Regions from separate parts of the Citricoccus sp. genome, predicted to be linked through region 1. Evidence: riboswitches for the same ligand, from Rfam matches in the RefSeq annotation. Region 1 holds a riboswitch; the other holds the start of a gene.

Evidence for each region. A riboswitch is a leader RNA that binds a small molecule or an ion and turns the genes downstream of it on or off. The one in region 1 is predicted to bind S-adenosylmethionine.
Region 2: linked by a shared signal. The riboswitch ahead of PLJ28_RS13925 (LLM class flavin-dependent oxidoreductase) and the one ahead of PLJ28_RS11865 (O-acetylhomoserine aminocarboxypropyltransferase/cysteine synthase family protein) in region 1 are both predicted to bind S-adenosylmethionine.

Annotation. Positions count from the first base shown of each region.
Region 1 covers NZ_DAOMPX010000040.1:7,360-14,556, forward strand. Annotated here, with positions in the region: gene PLJ28_RS11850 (methionine synthase) at 1-625, opposite strand, end outside; gene PLJ28_RS11855 (putative oxygenase MesX) at 651-1,649, opposite strand; gene PLJ28_RS11860 (cystathionine gamma-synthase) at 1,747-3,072, opposite strand; gene PLJ28_RS11865 (O-acetylhomoserine aminocarboxypropyltransferase/cysteine synthase family protein) at 3,074-4,402, opposite strand; SAM riboswitch class I at 4,408-4,519, opposite strand; gene PLJ28_RS11870 (ABC transporter substrate-binding protein) at 4,709-5,713, opposite strand; gene PLJ28_RS11875 (NtaA/DmoA family FMN-dependent monooxygenase) at 5,727-7,197, opposite strand, start outside.
Region 2 covers NZ_DAOMPX010000071.1:1,148-8,344, reverse strand. Annotated here, with positions in the region: gene PLJ28_RS13935 (NAD-dependent malic enzyme) at 1-1,361, shown strand, start outside; gene PLJ28_RS13930 (YtxH domain-containing protein) at 1,568-2,056, shown strand; gene PLJ28_RS13925 (LLM class flavin-dependent oxidoreductase) at 2,155-3,606, opposite strand; SAM riboswitch class I at 3,617-3,718, opposite strand; gene PLJ28_RS13920 (anti-sigma factor) at 3,777-4,574, opposite strand; gene PLJ28_RS13915 (sigma-70 family RNA polymerase sigma factor) at 4,574-5,104, opposite strand; gene PLJ28_RS13910 (hypothetical protein) at 5,316-6,644, opposite strand; gene PLJ28_RS13905 (acyl-CoA dehydrogenase family protein) at 6,750-7,197, opposite strand, start outside.

The sequences.
Region 1 (7,197 bases):
CCGTCTGGCTGCGCAGCCCCTCGGCCGCGCGCTCGAGGGCGGCCACGCCCCAGTCCTTCAGGTCGTCGAAGAACACGTTGAAGGCGGGCTCGTCGAATTGGATGATGTCCACGCCTGCCGCCTCCAGCTCGTGGGCCTCCTGGTTGAGGATCGTTGCGAACTCCCAGGCGAGCTTCTCGCGGCTGCCGTAGTGCTTGTCGGAGAGGGTGTCGATCATGGTCATGGGGCCGGGCAGCGTCCACTTGATGGGCTGGCTGGTTCGGGCACGCAGGGCCTTCGCGTCGTCGACGAAGACCGAGCGCTCACGGCCCACCGCGCCGACGACCGTCGGCACGCTCGCGTCGTAGCGGTCGCGGATCCGCACCGTTTCACGCCGCTCGAAGTCGACGCCGCTGAGGTGTTCGATGAACGTGGTGACGAAGTGCTGACGGGTCTGCTCCCCGTCGCTGACGATGTCGATACCCGCCTGGCGCTGCTCGTCCACGGCCAGGGCCAGCGCATCCCGCTGGCCCTCCCGCAGTTCCTCGCCGTCCAGCTTCCACGGCGACCACAGCGTCTTGGCCTCCGCGAGCCAGGAGGGCTTGGGCAGGCTGCCGACGATGGTGGTGGGCAACAGGGTGTTCATCGGTGGTTCTCCTTGTTTCGTGCGGTCAGGATGCATGTGTCGCGGCCCATCGCTCAAGGAGGCCCTGGTGTGGCTTCACGAAGTGCTCCTCCGTAAACTTCCCCTGCGCGAGGGCCAGGTGGCTGCGCTCCTCGCGGTCGTAGGTGACACGCGTCATCGAATAGTCGCGATGGTCCAGGCTCGGCCGGTAGACCCGGCCGGCCGCCGCGTTGGCGTTGTAGATCTCCGGGCGATAGATCTTCTGGAACGCCTCCATCGTGCTGATGAGGCCGATGAGCGCCAGGCTGGAATAATCGTTGAGGAGATCGTCCCGGAAGTAGAACGCCAGGGGCGCGACCGAGCCGGGGGGCATGAAGTAGCGGACGCGCAGCCCCATCCTCTCGAAGTATCGATCGGTCAGGGAGGACTCGTCCTGCCGATACTCGACCCCGAGTATCGGATGCCGATTCTCGAGCCGGCGGTAGGTCTTGGAACTCGAGACACTGATGCAGATCACAGGAGGCTGGGGGAACCGCTTCCGATAGGCATCGGAGTCCACGAAGTGCTGGAAGAGTTTCCCGTGCAGTGCGCCGAAGTCGCTGGGGATGCTGGACCGCGGCGCCCTCGCCTGGTGTTCCGGCAACACCACGCTGAAGTCGTAGTCACGGAGGTAGGACGAGAAGTTGTTCCCCACGATTCCGTCGAGACGTACGTTGGCCAGCGTGTCCCGGATCCCCACGTCGAGCATCTCGACCAGGGGGAACGCCGCGTCCTCGCCGTACGCGGTGAAGAGCAGGTCGACGGAGACGATGTCGATCTCCACGGCATAGCGGTCACGGCCCGGGTTGTCCCAGTGCGCCAGGTCGTTGAAGCGATTCTCGATCATCGCCAGGGTGTCGCGCAGGTTCTGCTGACGGTCGGCGCCGCGGGCCAGGTTCGCGAAGTTCGTGGTGCCGCGGGAACTGGATGACGGGGAGTAGTCCTCATCGAAGCGGGTGGTGCTGATCCCGAAGGTGAACTCGTTCGTCCTGGTGATCCGATCCATCGATTCCCCCCGATCGTCCGCGAGCCGGCTGCCCCCGTCCGTCCCGGTCCCGACCGCCCGTCGCTGCTGCTCGTGCACTGCTCTCCCGAGACCCGTCTCAGTCATGCTTCCGACACCCCCGGGCTGGCCGGAGGACGTCGTTGCGGGCTCCGGTGGCTCCGGCTCCCCGCGCCGGTCGGCGCCGCGACGCTGACACCGCGTCGATCCATCCGAGACTTCGAACGCAGTCCAGGGCCGCCTCGAGGTCGGCCCGCAGGTCGGTGACGTCCTCGACGCCCACGGACAGCCGGACTAGGTCGGCCGGGACCTCCAGGGCGGTGCCGCGCACGGAGGCGTGGGTCATCTCGGAGCAGTAGCAGATCAGGGACTCGACCCCGCCGAGGCTGACCGAGAGCGCGAACAGCTCGGTGGACTGGGCGAAGGCCCGCGCGGCGGGCTCTCCCCCGGTCAGCCGGACGGACACGATCCCGCCGTAGCCGTCCATCTGCCGGGACGCCAGCTCGTGCCCGGGGTGCTCCGGCAGTCCCGGGTAGTAGACCTGCGCGATCCCCGGTTGGTCCTGCAGCCAGCCGGCCAGTTCCGCGGCGTTCGCGCCGTGCCGGTCCATGCGCAGCCCCAGGGTCTTCAGCCCGCGCGCGGCGAGGTAGCTGTCCTGCGGCCCGGCCACCGCGCCGGCGGCGAACTGCTGGTAGCCGACCGCCTCGGCCAGGTCCCGCCCCCGGTACTCCCGGTCGGCCACCACCACGGCCCCGCCCAACACGTCCGAGTGCCCGCCGATGTACTTGGTCGTGGAGTGCACCACCGCGTCCGCACCGAGGTCCAGGGGCCGCTGCAGGTACGGGGAGGCGAAGGTGTTGTCCACCACCAGCAGCGCCCCGGCCCGGTGGGCGATCTCCGCCCAGGCGGCCAGGTCCGCGATGCCCAGCAGCGGGTTCGACGGGGTCTCCACCCACAGCACGGCCGTGGTGCCGGGGCGGACCGCCGCCGCGACCGCCATGGGATCGGTGATGTCCACCGGGGTGTTCTCAACGCCCCACGGCGCGAGGACGCCGTTGATGAGCCGGTTCGTCCCGCCGTAGCCGTCTCCGCCGAGCACGATGTGGTCCCCGGGGCGCAGCACCGAGCGCAACAGGGCGTCCTCGGCGGCGAGCCCGGAGGCGAACGCGAACGCCCGGCTCCCGTGCTCCAGGGCGGCCAGTTGGGTCTCGAAGCCGTTGCGCGTGGGGTTGGACCCGCGGCTGTACTCGTGGCCGCCGCGCAGCAGGTTGATGCCGTCCTGGACGAAGGTGCTGGTCTGGTAGATCGGCGGCACGACCGCCCCGGTCAGCGGGTCCGGCTCCTGGCCGGCGTGCACCGCCGTCGTGTTGAAGCCCCGGCGGGTGTCCTGCGCGGTGGCCAGCGCGGCGTCGTTCAGGAGGGTCATCTCAGCGCACCTCCCCGGCCAGGGCGGAGGTCGGCACGGTGGCCGGTACCGAGACCGGCACGGTGGCCAGCGCGCGGTCGAGGTCCGCGACCAGGTCCTGCGGACACTCCAGTCCGATGGACAGCCGGATCGTGGTCTCGCCGATCCCCGCGGCCTCGCGGCGGTCCGGGGCGAGGCGACAGTGGGTCATGGTGGCGGGATGACAGACCAACGAGCGCACGTCGCCCACGTTGGCCACGAGCTGGAACAGCTCCAGCGCGTCGATGAACGGGCCCACGGCCTCCGGTCCGGCCGCCAGGTCGAAGGAGAACACCGAGCCGGTGCCGTGCGGGAAGTCCCGCGCGGCGAGGGCGGCACTGGGGTGCCCGGGGATCCCCGGGTGGTGGACGCGCCCGACGGCGGGGTGCCCGGCCAGGTGCTCGGCCACCGTGAGGGCGGTGGTCCCGTGCCGGGCGATGCGGACCTCGAGGGTCTCCAGGCCCTGGATGAACTGCGCGGCGCTGGCCGGGGCGAGGGTCGGGCCGAGGTCGTGCAGGAACTTGCTGCGGGCCAGCGCGAGGTACGCGCCGCGGCCGTGCCGGTCGACGAGCGTCTGCCCGCCGTAGCGAGCCTTGGGCCGGGCCAGTTGTGGCCACCGTTCCGGGGCCGCGCCGTAGTCGAAGGTCCCCCCGTCCACGATCGCCCCACCGAGCACCGTGCCGTGCCCGCCGAGGAACTTCGTGGCCGAGTGCACCACCACGTCAGCGCCGTGCTCCAGTGGCCGGTACAGGGCCGGCGTGGCCAGCGTGCTGTCCACGATCACCGGCACGCCGGCGCCGTGGGCGATGTCCGCCAGCGCCGGCAGGTCCGGCAGGGTGGCCAGCGGGTTGGTGATGGCCTCGAGGAAGAACGCGCGGGTGTCCGGCCGGATCGCCGCGGCCCACGCCACCGGGTCCGCGGGGTCGGCGAACGTGACCTCAATGCCGAAGTCGGCGAAGGTGTCCGTCAGCAGGTCCACCGTCCCGCCGTAGAGCTGACTGGAGGCGACCAGGTGCTTGCCGGCGTGGAGCAGGGTCAGCAGGGACAGGGCGACGGCGGCCTGGCCGGTCGCGGTGCCGATGGCCCCGATCCCGCCCTCCAGGGCCGCCAGCCGGTTCTCGAACACGGCCACGGTCGGGTTGCCCGTGCGGCTGTAGGTGAAGCCCGGGGTCTCCAGCCGGAACATCGAGGCGGCCGTGGCGTGGTCCGGGAAGCGGTAGGCCGCCGTCTGGTGGATGGGCACGGCCACCGGCCAGTAGGGGGCCTCGGGCTCGTAGCCGGCGTGGATCTGTTCCGTGGCGTGATGATTCATTTGATCCTCCATCGATCCTGGCGGTAGCACCGTGCCGGCCGGTCCCGGTGTCCCGGGTCGGTTGGCTGGTTGCTGCGGCGTCGTCGAGCCAGATCTCTCGGCCGCTCTGGATGGTGTGGTGGGCCAATCCCACTCGATGGACCCGGTGGGAGTCCAGCGGCGGGCGGGCAGGTGCGTCACAAAACCGCACGTCGGGACATCTTCGGGCCGGACGGTCGCGTCGGCCGCTGCGGCCGGCGTCGGGACCGGGTTTGTGACAGGTTGTGACGGGGCCGGGAGGTGTCGGCCGGTCCGCCCACCGGCCGCTCAGTCCTTCAGTCCGGGTGGGTTCAGCGCGGAGGCGTCGATTCCCTCCTCGGCCAGACCCCACTGCTGGAGGATCTGCCCGTACACTCCGGTTTCAATCAAGTGGTCCAGTCCTGACTGGGCGGCCTCACCCAGCCCCGTGCCCTTCTGCACGGCCACCGAGATGTGCGCAGTGTCGGGCCAGCCGCCGGCCACCAGTCCGACCAGCCGGGTCTGTCCCGTCTGGGCGGCCTTGTAGGCACCGGTCGAGTTGGGACCGAAGGTGGCGTCGGCCCGGCCGGCCTGCAGCGCGAGGCCGGCGGCGGAGTCGTCCTCGTAGTACTGCAGGTCCACCGGATCCAGTCCGGCCTTTCGGTTCTGCCGATCCCACGCCATCAGAACTTTCTCCTGGTTGGTGCCGGACCCCACGATGACCCTCAGACCCGCCACGTCCTTCGCCTCGGTGATCTGTTGGATGTCCGAGTCCGAGGTTACGTAGAACCCGAGCTTGTCCTCGCGGTAACTGGCCATGTCGTACTTCTGCTTGCGCTCGTCCGTCACCGTGACGTTGGAGATGACGGCCTCGTACTTGCCGGACTCCAGGCCCAGGGGCCAGTCCTCCCAGGCGACGGGGACTAGCTCCAGCTCCAAGCCGAGGGAGTCGGCGAGGGCGGAGGCGATGTCCGGATCGCTGCCGACGGGCGTCGCATTGTCCGTGGCGTAGACCGAGAGCGGAGCCGAGTAGGGGACGGTGGCGACGGTGAGCCTGCCATCGGCGGACACCGCTTCCGGGACCAAGGCAGCCGCCTCCTCGGACGCCGTGGCCCCGGGGCGTTCGCGGTCCGGGGACAGGTCCACCGTGGTGCCGCTGCCGATATCGACCTCGGCGGCACCGGTGGCGGCGCTGCTACCGGGATCGGAGCAGGCGGTCAACCCGAGCAGTGCGGCCAGCCCGGTGGCGGTGAGCGCGGTGAGACTCCGGTGGCGGTTCCGGGGCCGCGGGACGGTGCGGAGGGTGGTGGTCATGCTGGGGGTCCTCTCAGGTGGTGGCCGGCAAGGCCGGCCGGCCGGTGTCGTGGTCTCGGTGGGCTGCGCGGGTCCCGATGGCGGCGCACGAGTCGCCCGTGCCGTCCGCAGCTCCTGCGTCAGAGCCCTCGCCCTCGGGCCAGTCCAGGCCCAGGTGCTCGCGCAGGGTGTCCCCGGCGTACTCGGTCGGGTACACACCTCGGTCCTGCAGTGCGGGGACAAGGTGGTTGACGATGTCGTCGAGCCCGGAGGGGATCAGCCACGGGGTGATGTTGAACCCGTCCACGGCACCGAGCCGGGCGTACTCGGCCAACCGGTCGGCCACCTCGGCGTAAGAGCCGGAGAACGTCCGGGCGGCACCCCGGGAGGAACGTTCACGGACGAACTGCAGGATGTTCTGGCCCTTCTCCGCGGCCTCACGCCGCCACGCGCCGGTCAGCTCTGCGGCCTTCGCGCCCTGAAATCCGCTGCCCCGGGTCACGTCGGTCTCATCCACGGCCGGGGCAATCTCCGGCAACGGGCCCTCGGGATCGACCCCGTCCAGGGGCCGGCCCCAGAACTGCTCGAGGTAGGCGATCGCCTGCTGCGGGCCGACCTGATGACTGCGTACCCACTCCAGCTTCTCCTGCGCCTCCCGGACGGTCGGGGCGAGTACGAACTCGGTGCCGGGCATGATCTTCACCGCGCCGGCCGGCCGCCCGGCCCTCACGGTGCGCTCGGTGATGTCCCTCCGGAAGGCCAGGGCATCGTCGAGGGCGTTGTGGGCTGAGAAGATGACATCGGCCTGGCGGGCGGCGAAGTCCCGGCCGGTGGGTGAGTCACCCGCTTGGAAGAGCACCGGCCGGCCCTGGGGGCTGCGCGGCAGTCGGGAGGTGTAGTCCACCGTGTAGTGCTGGCCCTCGTGATGGACCGGTTCGATCCCGTCCGTGTCCAGCCACTGCGGTGCCGTGCCGTCGGCAGCGATGGCCTTCGCGCCCCAGGAGGCCCAGATGCGCTTGGCGGTGCGCACGAAGGCCTCGGCGTGGGTGTACCGGTCGGCGTGGTCCAGGTAGCCACCGCGGCGGAAGTTTGCCCCGGTCCAGGCGTTGTCCGTGGTGACGATGTTCCAGGCCGCCCTCCCCCCGGAAATGAGGTCCAGGGAGTGCAACCGGTGAGCCAAATCCGCCGGGTCGTTGTAGGTGGTGTTCTGCGTGGCCACCAGCCCAATCTTCGTGGTGACCTGCGCCAGGGCCGCGAGCATGGTCTGGGCGTCGGGCCGGCCGACCACATCGAGGTCGTGCAGGTGGCCCAGGTGTTCGCGCAGCCGCAGTCCCTCCCCGAGGAAGAAGGCGGCGAACAGGCCCTGCTCGGCGGTCTGGGCCAAGCGCCGGAAGGACTCGAAATCCGTTTGCGAACCGGCCTCGGGGACGTTCCAGACAGTGGAGGAGTTCACCCCCTGGAAGAAGACACCGAACTGGAGTTGGTGCCTCGGCCGACTGGGGGTG
Region 2 (7,197 bases), on a different contig from region 1:
TCACCCTGCAGGTCAAGGCCCCCGCGTCCTTCACCGCGACCTCCGACCTGACCGCAGAGGTGGCCGCCTCCGGTGCTGCCATCACCGGCCTGGACGTGGTGGAGTCCCACCACGAGTACATGATCGTCGCCGTCAGCTGCAACACCATCGACGCCGGTCACGCCGAGCGCGTGCGCCAGGCCCTGGACGCCCTGGACGGGACCGAGGTCCTGGAACTCTCGGACCAGACGTTCCAGCTGCACGAGGGCGGGAAGATCGAGACCACCCTGCGGGTGCCGCTGCGCACCCGCGACGACCTCTCCCGGGCCTACACCCCGGGCGTGGCCCGGGTCTGCCAGGCCATCGCGAAGGACAAGGACCTGGCCCGTCAGTACACCGTCAAGAAGAACACGGTCGCCGTGGTCACCGACGGCACCGCGGTGCTGGGCCTGGGGGACATCGGCCCCGAGGCCGCGATGCCCGTGATGGAGGGCAAGGCCGCCCTGTTCAAGCAGTTCGCCGGCGTCGACGCCTGGCCGGTGGCCCTGGACACCAAGGACACCGAGGAGATCATCTCCATCGTCAAGGCCATCGCCCCGGCCTACGGCGGCATCAACCTCGAGGACATCTCCGCCCCGCGCTGCTTCGAGATCGAGGCCCGCCTGCGCGAGGAACTGGACATCCCGGTGTTCCACGACGACCAGCACGGCACCGCCATCGTGGTACAGGCCGCGCTGACCAACGCCCTGAAGCTGACCGGCAAGAAGATCGAGGACGTGCGCATCGTCGTCTCCGGCGTCGGCGCCGCCGGCACCGCGATCATCCGCCTGCTGATGGCCTCGGGCGCCCGCCACATCGTGGCCGCCGGCCGGGCCGGGGTGATCGAGCGCGGCTCCACGCACACGGACTCCAACCGCCAGTGGCTGGCCGACAACACCAACGCCGGCTCCTTCTCGGGCACGCTCAAGGAGGCCGTGGTCGGGGCCGACGTGTTCATCGGCGTCTCCGCCCCGAACCTGCTGGACGAGGCGGACATCGCCGCCATGAACGACGGGGCCATGGTCTTCGCCATGTCCAACCCGGACCCCGAGGTCGACCCCGCCGCGGCCTCCAAGCACGCCGCCGTGGTGGCCACCGGCCGGTCGGACTTCCCGAACCAGATCAACAACGTGCTGGCCTTCCCCGGGTTCTTCCGCGGGCTGCTGGACGCCGGAGCCTCCGATATCACCGACGAGATGCTGGTCGTGGCCGCCGAGGCCATCGCCTCCTGCATCTCCGACGAGGAGCTCAACCCCGGCTTCATCATCCCCTCGGTCTTCGACCCCGAGGTCTCCGAGCGCGTGGCCCAGGCCGTGGCGGCTGCCGCCACACCGCGTAGCTGATCCCTTTCCCGGGACCGCTGGGATCCCCGGATCCCCCGGCCCGGGTCCTGGCGGCCGGCGCCACCGACCCTGGTCGGGGCGCCGGCCGCCGGCGTCTGCGGGCACCGGAGTCTGGGAACTGGCTGGGAAGTGTTTGACCGTCCGGCGGCGCGGGTGAAGACTCGAGGCATCACCCAACCGGCGGGACCCGCCACGAAGGAGACACGATGAAGCGATTGATCACCCTGGGCGTCGGCGCGGCGATCGGCTATCTGCTGGGGAGCCGCGAAGGCCGCCAGAACCTCGACAAGTTCGCGAAGAACGCGCAGAAGCTCTGGAACGACCCCAAGACCCAGGAGCAGGTCCACAAGGCTGCCTCCACCGTGAAGGACAAGGCCCCGGGCGTGGCGGACAAGGCCACCGGACTGGCCGACAAGGCCGCTGACTCGATCCGGGACCGCGCTCCCGGCGTGGCGGACAAGGCCAGTGCCGCAGCCCACGCCGTCGCGGACAAGGCGACCGCCGCCACCCAGGGCCTGGCCGACCGGGCGGGTACCACCTCCCAGGACTCCGGCGGCAAGCACGCCTCGGCCGGCACGTCCTACGACACCGCCGTCAAGGAGTCCGAGGGGACATCCGGCACCGGCCAGCAGGGCGGCACTCCGACCCCCGGTCCGTCCCAGACCTCCGGAGGCAGCGGACCGGACCGCTACTGAGCGTCCCGCCTCCCGCATGACAGGAGAAGACCCCGGTTCCCGCCCAGCGAACCGGGGTCTTCTCGTCGTCGGGCCCTGGTGATCCGGGGGCCCGGTGGTCAGGCCTGCACGCGGTTGCGCAGTGCGAAGGAGGCCCCGTAGTGGTTCTGGGGCAGGTGGTCACCCCGGCCGAACAGCTTGTGGCGCATGGTGCCCTCGGTGTACTCGGTCTTGTAGCGGCCCAGCTTCTGCAGTTCCGGGACCACGTACTGCACGATGTCCTCGAAGGTGCCCGGGGTGATGTGGTAGGCGAGGTTGAACCCGTCCACATCGGTCTCGTCCTGGATGCGGACCAGTTCCCTCGCCACGGTCTCGCCGGAGCCGATGATGACCGGGCCGAACCCGCCCACGCCGCACCACTCGGCGATGCGCCGCACCGTCCACGGGTTGCCGTCGTCCCCCGAGGCCTTCTTGAAGGTCTCGATGGTGGACTGGATGGCGTTGGACTCCACGTCGCCCAGCGGCTCGTCGAGGTCGAACTGGGACAGGTCGATGCCCATCCAGCCGCTCATCAGCACGAGGCCGCCCTCGACGTCGATGTACTTCGTGAGCTCCTCGTACTTGGCCTGTGCCTCCTCGTCGGTGGCACCCGTGACGATGGTCTGCATGGACATGATGCGGAGGTCGTACGGATCGCGGCCGGCCTCGACGGCGGCCCGGCGGAGCTTCGCCGCGGTGCCCTTGATCAGTTCGGCCGTGGGCGAGTTGATGAACACGGCCTCGGCGTGCTTGCCGGCGAAGGCCCGGCCGCGCGTGGAGGCGCCGGCCTGGTAGATCACGGGGGTGCGCTGCTTGGACGGCTCGGTGAAGGCGATGCCGGGGGTCTTGAAGTACGTGCCCTCGTGCTCGATGCGGTGGACCTTGGACGGGTCGATGAAGACGCCCGACTCCTTGTCGTTGACGACCGCGTCGTCCTCCCACGAGCCCTCGAGCAGCTTGTAGACCACGTCGAGGTACTCGTCGGCGTGGTTGTAGCGCTCGTCGTGCTCCATCTGGTCCTCGTGCCCGAAGTTCCGGGCGGCCGAGGGCAGGTAGCCCGTCACGACGTTCCAGCCCACGCGGCCCTCGGTGAGGTGGTCCAGCGTGGCCAGGCGGCGTGCGAAGGCGTACGGGTGCTCGTAGGCGGTGCCCGCGGTGACGCCGAAGGTGAGGTGCTTGGTCACGGCGGCCATCGGCGGGACCACAAGGATCGGGTCGTTGGTGGGCACCTGGGTGCCGGCCTTCAGGGTGGCCTCGTCCGAGCTGCCGTAGACGTCGTAGGGACCCAGGACGTCGGCGATGAAGATGCCGTCGAACAGCCCCTTCTCCAGCGTCTGGGCCAGCCCCGTCCAGTAGCCCAGGGTGTTGTAGTCGCGGGCGTGGTCGTCCGGGTGGCGCCACAGGCCGGGGGACTGGTGGGCCACGCAGTTCATGTCGAAGGCGTTGAAGAGGATCTCGCGCCGGCCGGCGGGGGTGGTCGGCACCCCTGCGGGCAGTCCGGCGGTGGTGTTCTGGGCATTCGATGACGTCATGGTGATGCTCCTTCCATCGGTCCTGGCGGTAGCACCGGTCCCGCGCCCCGGGGGCGCGTGGTGGTTGCTGCGGCGTCGACGAGCCAGGTCTCTCGGCCGCTCTGGATGGTTACCGGGCAATTGGAGCACACCGTCCGGGGCCGGGACGAATCCGGTGTCCTCCGGTGACGTCAGCCCGCGGCCACCACCACGACAGGATCCGTGGTGGGGGCCGGCGATCCCCCGGCGGGCTCGAGGGTGAGGGCCAGCGCCGCCCTGGCCGGCACCTCGGGCAGCCGGACGAGGGCCAGACCGTCGTCGAGTTCCAGGAGCCCCGCGGACCGGGGCGACTGATCGCCCTCGAGGGTCCACAATTGGTAGACGCGGTCACCCTCCGGGGCAGCAAGGCCCCGGGCGGCCACCACGGTCTCGCCCGAGGGGGCCCGCGCGACCTCGACTGTGCCGCCGCCCGCCACGGGTGCCGTCTCCTGACGGGCTCCGTCCTGTCCGAGTACCTGTTCGATGGCCACCACCTGGTCCTGCTGCGTCAGGCCCCCGTCCTGCCACGGCTGGGCGAGGAGCAGCACTGCGGCGGTCGCGGCCGCCGCCGCAGTGGCGGCCACCGCGGTCCAGGCCCGACGGCGGCCGGGCCAGCGTCGTTCCCGCTGGTCCCGCAGGCTGGTGGGCGCGTCCGGATCCTGCGATCCCGCGGTGGCGGCACCGGCGGACGTCGCCTCGGGACGCACCCCGGTGTGTGCGGACCGGAGGGACCTGGCCTCGGCGTCGACGGCGCCCAGGACGCGGTCCCTCAGCCCGGCAGGCGGCGCCGCGTTCTCGCGGGTGCCCAGACCGTCCGTGGCCCGCAGCAGGGCGTCGGCCTCGGCCCGCAGGACGGGGTCGACGCGCAATCGCTCCTCGATCCGGCGCCGCTCGGCCTCGTCCACGGCATTAAGGGCCCAGGCGGCGAGCAGTTCCCGTTCGTCGGCCATCACTCCACCCCCAGGCAGTCCAGTAGTCGGTGCAGGCCGGTGCGCATCCGTGATTTCACGGTGGCGAGCTTGGCCCCGAGCCGGTCGGCGACCTCTCGGTACGAGAGCCCGCCGTAGTATGCGGCCGTGACGGCCTCGTGTTCCAGGGCCGTCAGCGCACCCAGGCAGTCGGCCACCCGGCCCCGGTCCTCGGCGTCGGTCACCGCCTCGGAGACGTCGTCGTGGTCCCGGCCAAAGGATGCCGCGCCTGCCCGGAGCTCCCGGTCGCGTCGGGACTGGGTGGATCGCACCAGGTCCACGGCCCGCCGGTGGGTGATCGAGCAGACCCAGCCGATCACCGATCCCCGCTCGCGGCGGTACCCCCCGGCGCCACGCCAGGCGTCCAGCAGGGCCTCCTGGGTGACGTCAGCCGCCAGGTCCCGGTCCCGCACCACGCGCAGGGCCAGGCCATACGCACGCGGGGCGACGGCGTCGTAGAAGGCGGCGAAGGCCTGCTGATCCCCCTGGGCGCTGCGCCGGAGGTGGTCCACCAACTGGTCCTCACCGGCCCCGGTCCGCGGGCGCGGGCCTGGGGGCGTGGTCCCCGGTCCGGCGTCGCGCGTCATCCGGCCAGCGTATCCGCGCCCTGCTCCCCCGTGCGAGGCGAGGCCAGGATCGGCGTGGCGCTGGTTCGACCGCGGCGTCCCGGGATGCCCCTGGGGGCAACCGGGACGCCGTGCGCCGGTCACCGGCCCGGACCGGTCACGGGACGAGGGCCTCCGCCATCGAGTCGATGGCCCCGGAGAGCGTCTCCACGTGCATGCCCAGCCCCTCGGCGATGTCCGCGGCCGGCAGTTCTCCACCGCTGATCTCCTCGAAGAACTCCCCGGCCTGCGGGCGGTATCCGTCCAGGTCCATCAGGGCCTGCTCGGCGGCCTCGGTGTCCCCACCGGCCCGGGCCTGCGCATAGTCCACGAAGAACCCGATGTGCTCACGCCACAGTTCCAGGAACGCCGTGCCCTGCTCCTCGCCGGCCAGCGAGCCGATCTTCTCGGCGAGGGCCTTCGAATTGGTGTCCAGGGTGGCGGCCGCCGCGGTGAAGGCCTCCGAGTCGGTGCCACCCTGTGCGGTGTAGGCGGTGAACACGGCGATCCCGGCGAGGTAGACGTGCTCCTGCAGGTCGTAGGTGAGCTGAGCCCGCAGCGTGGCGGCGTCGTCCATCGGGTCGCCTTCCATCCCGGTGGCCGTGACGACGCCACCGGAGATGGTGGCCGCCGCCTCGCCGACGTGGTGCGCGGCCATCCGCAGGTCGTCGTAGGCGGCCGGGTCGCCGGCTGCGAGGCCGTCGATGGCCATGGTGAGGGTGTCCACATGGCCGTGCAGGGACTCCGTGACGGCCCCGGCCGGCAGCTCGCCGCCCGTGAGCTTCTCGAAGAACGAGCCGGCTTCCTGCGTGTACCCCTCGAGGTCCGCCATCGCCTGCTCCTTGGCGGCCGCGTCCCCACCCTTGGCGGCCGCGGCGTAGTCCACGAAGTAGCCGATGTGCTCGCGCCACAGCTGCAGGAACGCCTCCGAGGTCTCCGCGTCCGAGGCGGCCTCGATGGTGGCTGCCAGCTCCTGGGAGTTCTCGTCCAGGGCGGCGGAGGCCAGTTCGGTCTCCGGGCTGTCGAGTTCGGTGGCGTAGGCCGTGGCCACCGTCATCCCGGCCAGGTAGACGTGCTCCTGCAGTTGTGCCGTCAAGGTGGCTCGCACGGTCGCCGCGTCGGAGGAGGGGTCTCCCCCCACGTCTGCCGCGGTGGCGAATCCGGTGGCCAGGGTCTCGGCGGTCTTGGGCATGTGGGCCGCGGCGGTCCGGGCGTCGGCGAACGGGTCACCGGTGGAGGCCGGCATCGGCATGTCCTCCGACGCACCGCCCTCCATGCCCCCGGACGTGTTCGCGGAGGCCGAGGGCGAGGCGGACATCGACGCCGAGGCGGTGGACTGGTCCGGTTGCGCGCCTGCGTCCCCTCCGGCGCCGCAGGCGGCGAGGGACAGGGCGAGGGCAATGGTGCCGAGGACGGCCGCGGACTTCTTCGTGGTGTTCGTGGTCATGACTGCTCCTTGGTCGATCCAGCGTTGACGTCTGGTGTTCGGAGCAGGTGCCGGGCCGGATGGGTCCGGCGTGGAAATTCTCGTCGCGAGGTCCGGAAAGCCCCCTCAGGCCGTGCCTGTGGACAGGTAGGGCACCGGCGCGGTGCCGTTGACCTCCCAGTCGCCCACCATGCGGGCCATGAAGACCGCCGGGTCGTGGCTGGCCAGGGTCCGTGCGTTGCGCCAGTGCCGGTCCAGCTGCAGCTCGGTGCTCGTGGCGGAGGCGCCGAGGGTGTCGAAGATGCGCGTGCAGGTGTCCAGGACGAGCCGGGGCACCATCACGTGCGCCCGATGGGCCGTCAGGGCGGCGCGTTGCAGGGCCTCGGCGGCAGCACCGTCGTCGCCGCCGTCATCGCCCGCGTCCGCCCCGACGGCGGCTCGCCCGCCCTGGGTGTCGCGCCCCGCGGCCGCGAGCGCCAGCGCCGCGTCCAGGTCACGTCCGGCGGCACGGACCAGTTCCTCGGCGGTGGCCTGCTGGGCGGACAGCTCGCCGATGATCCCCAGGAGCTGGTCG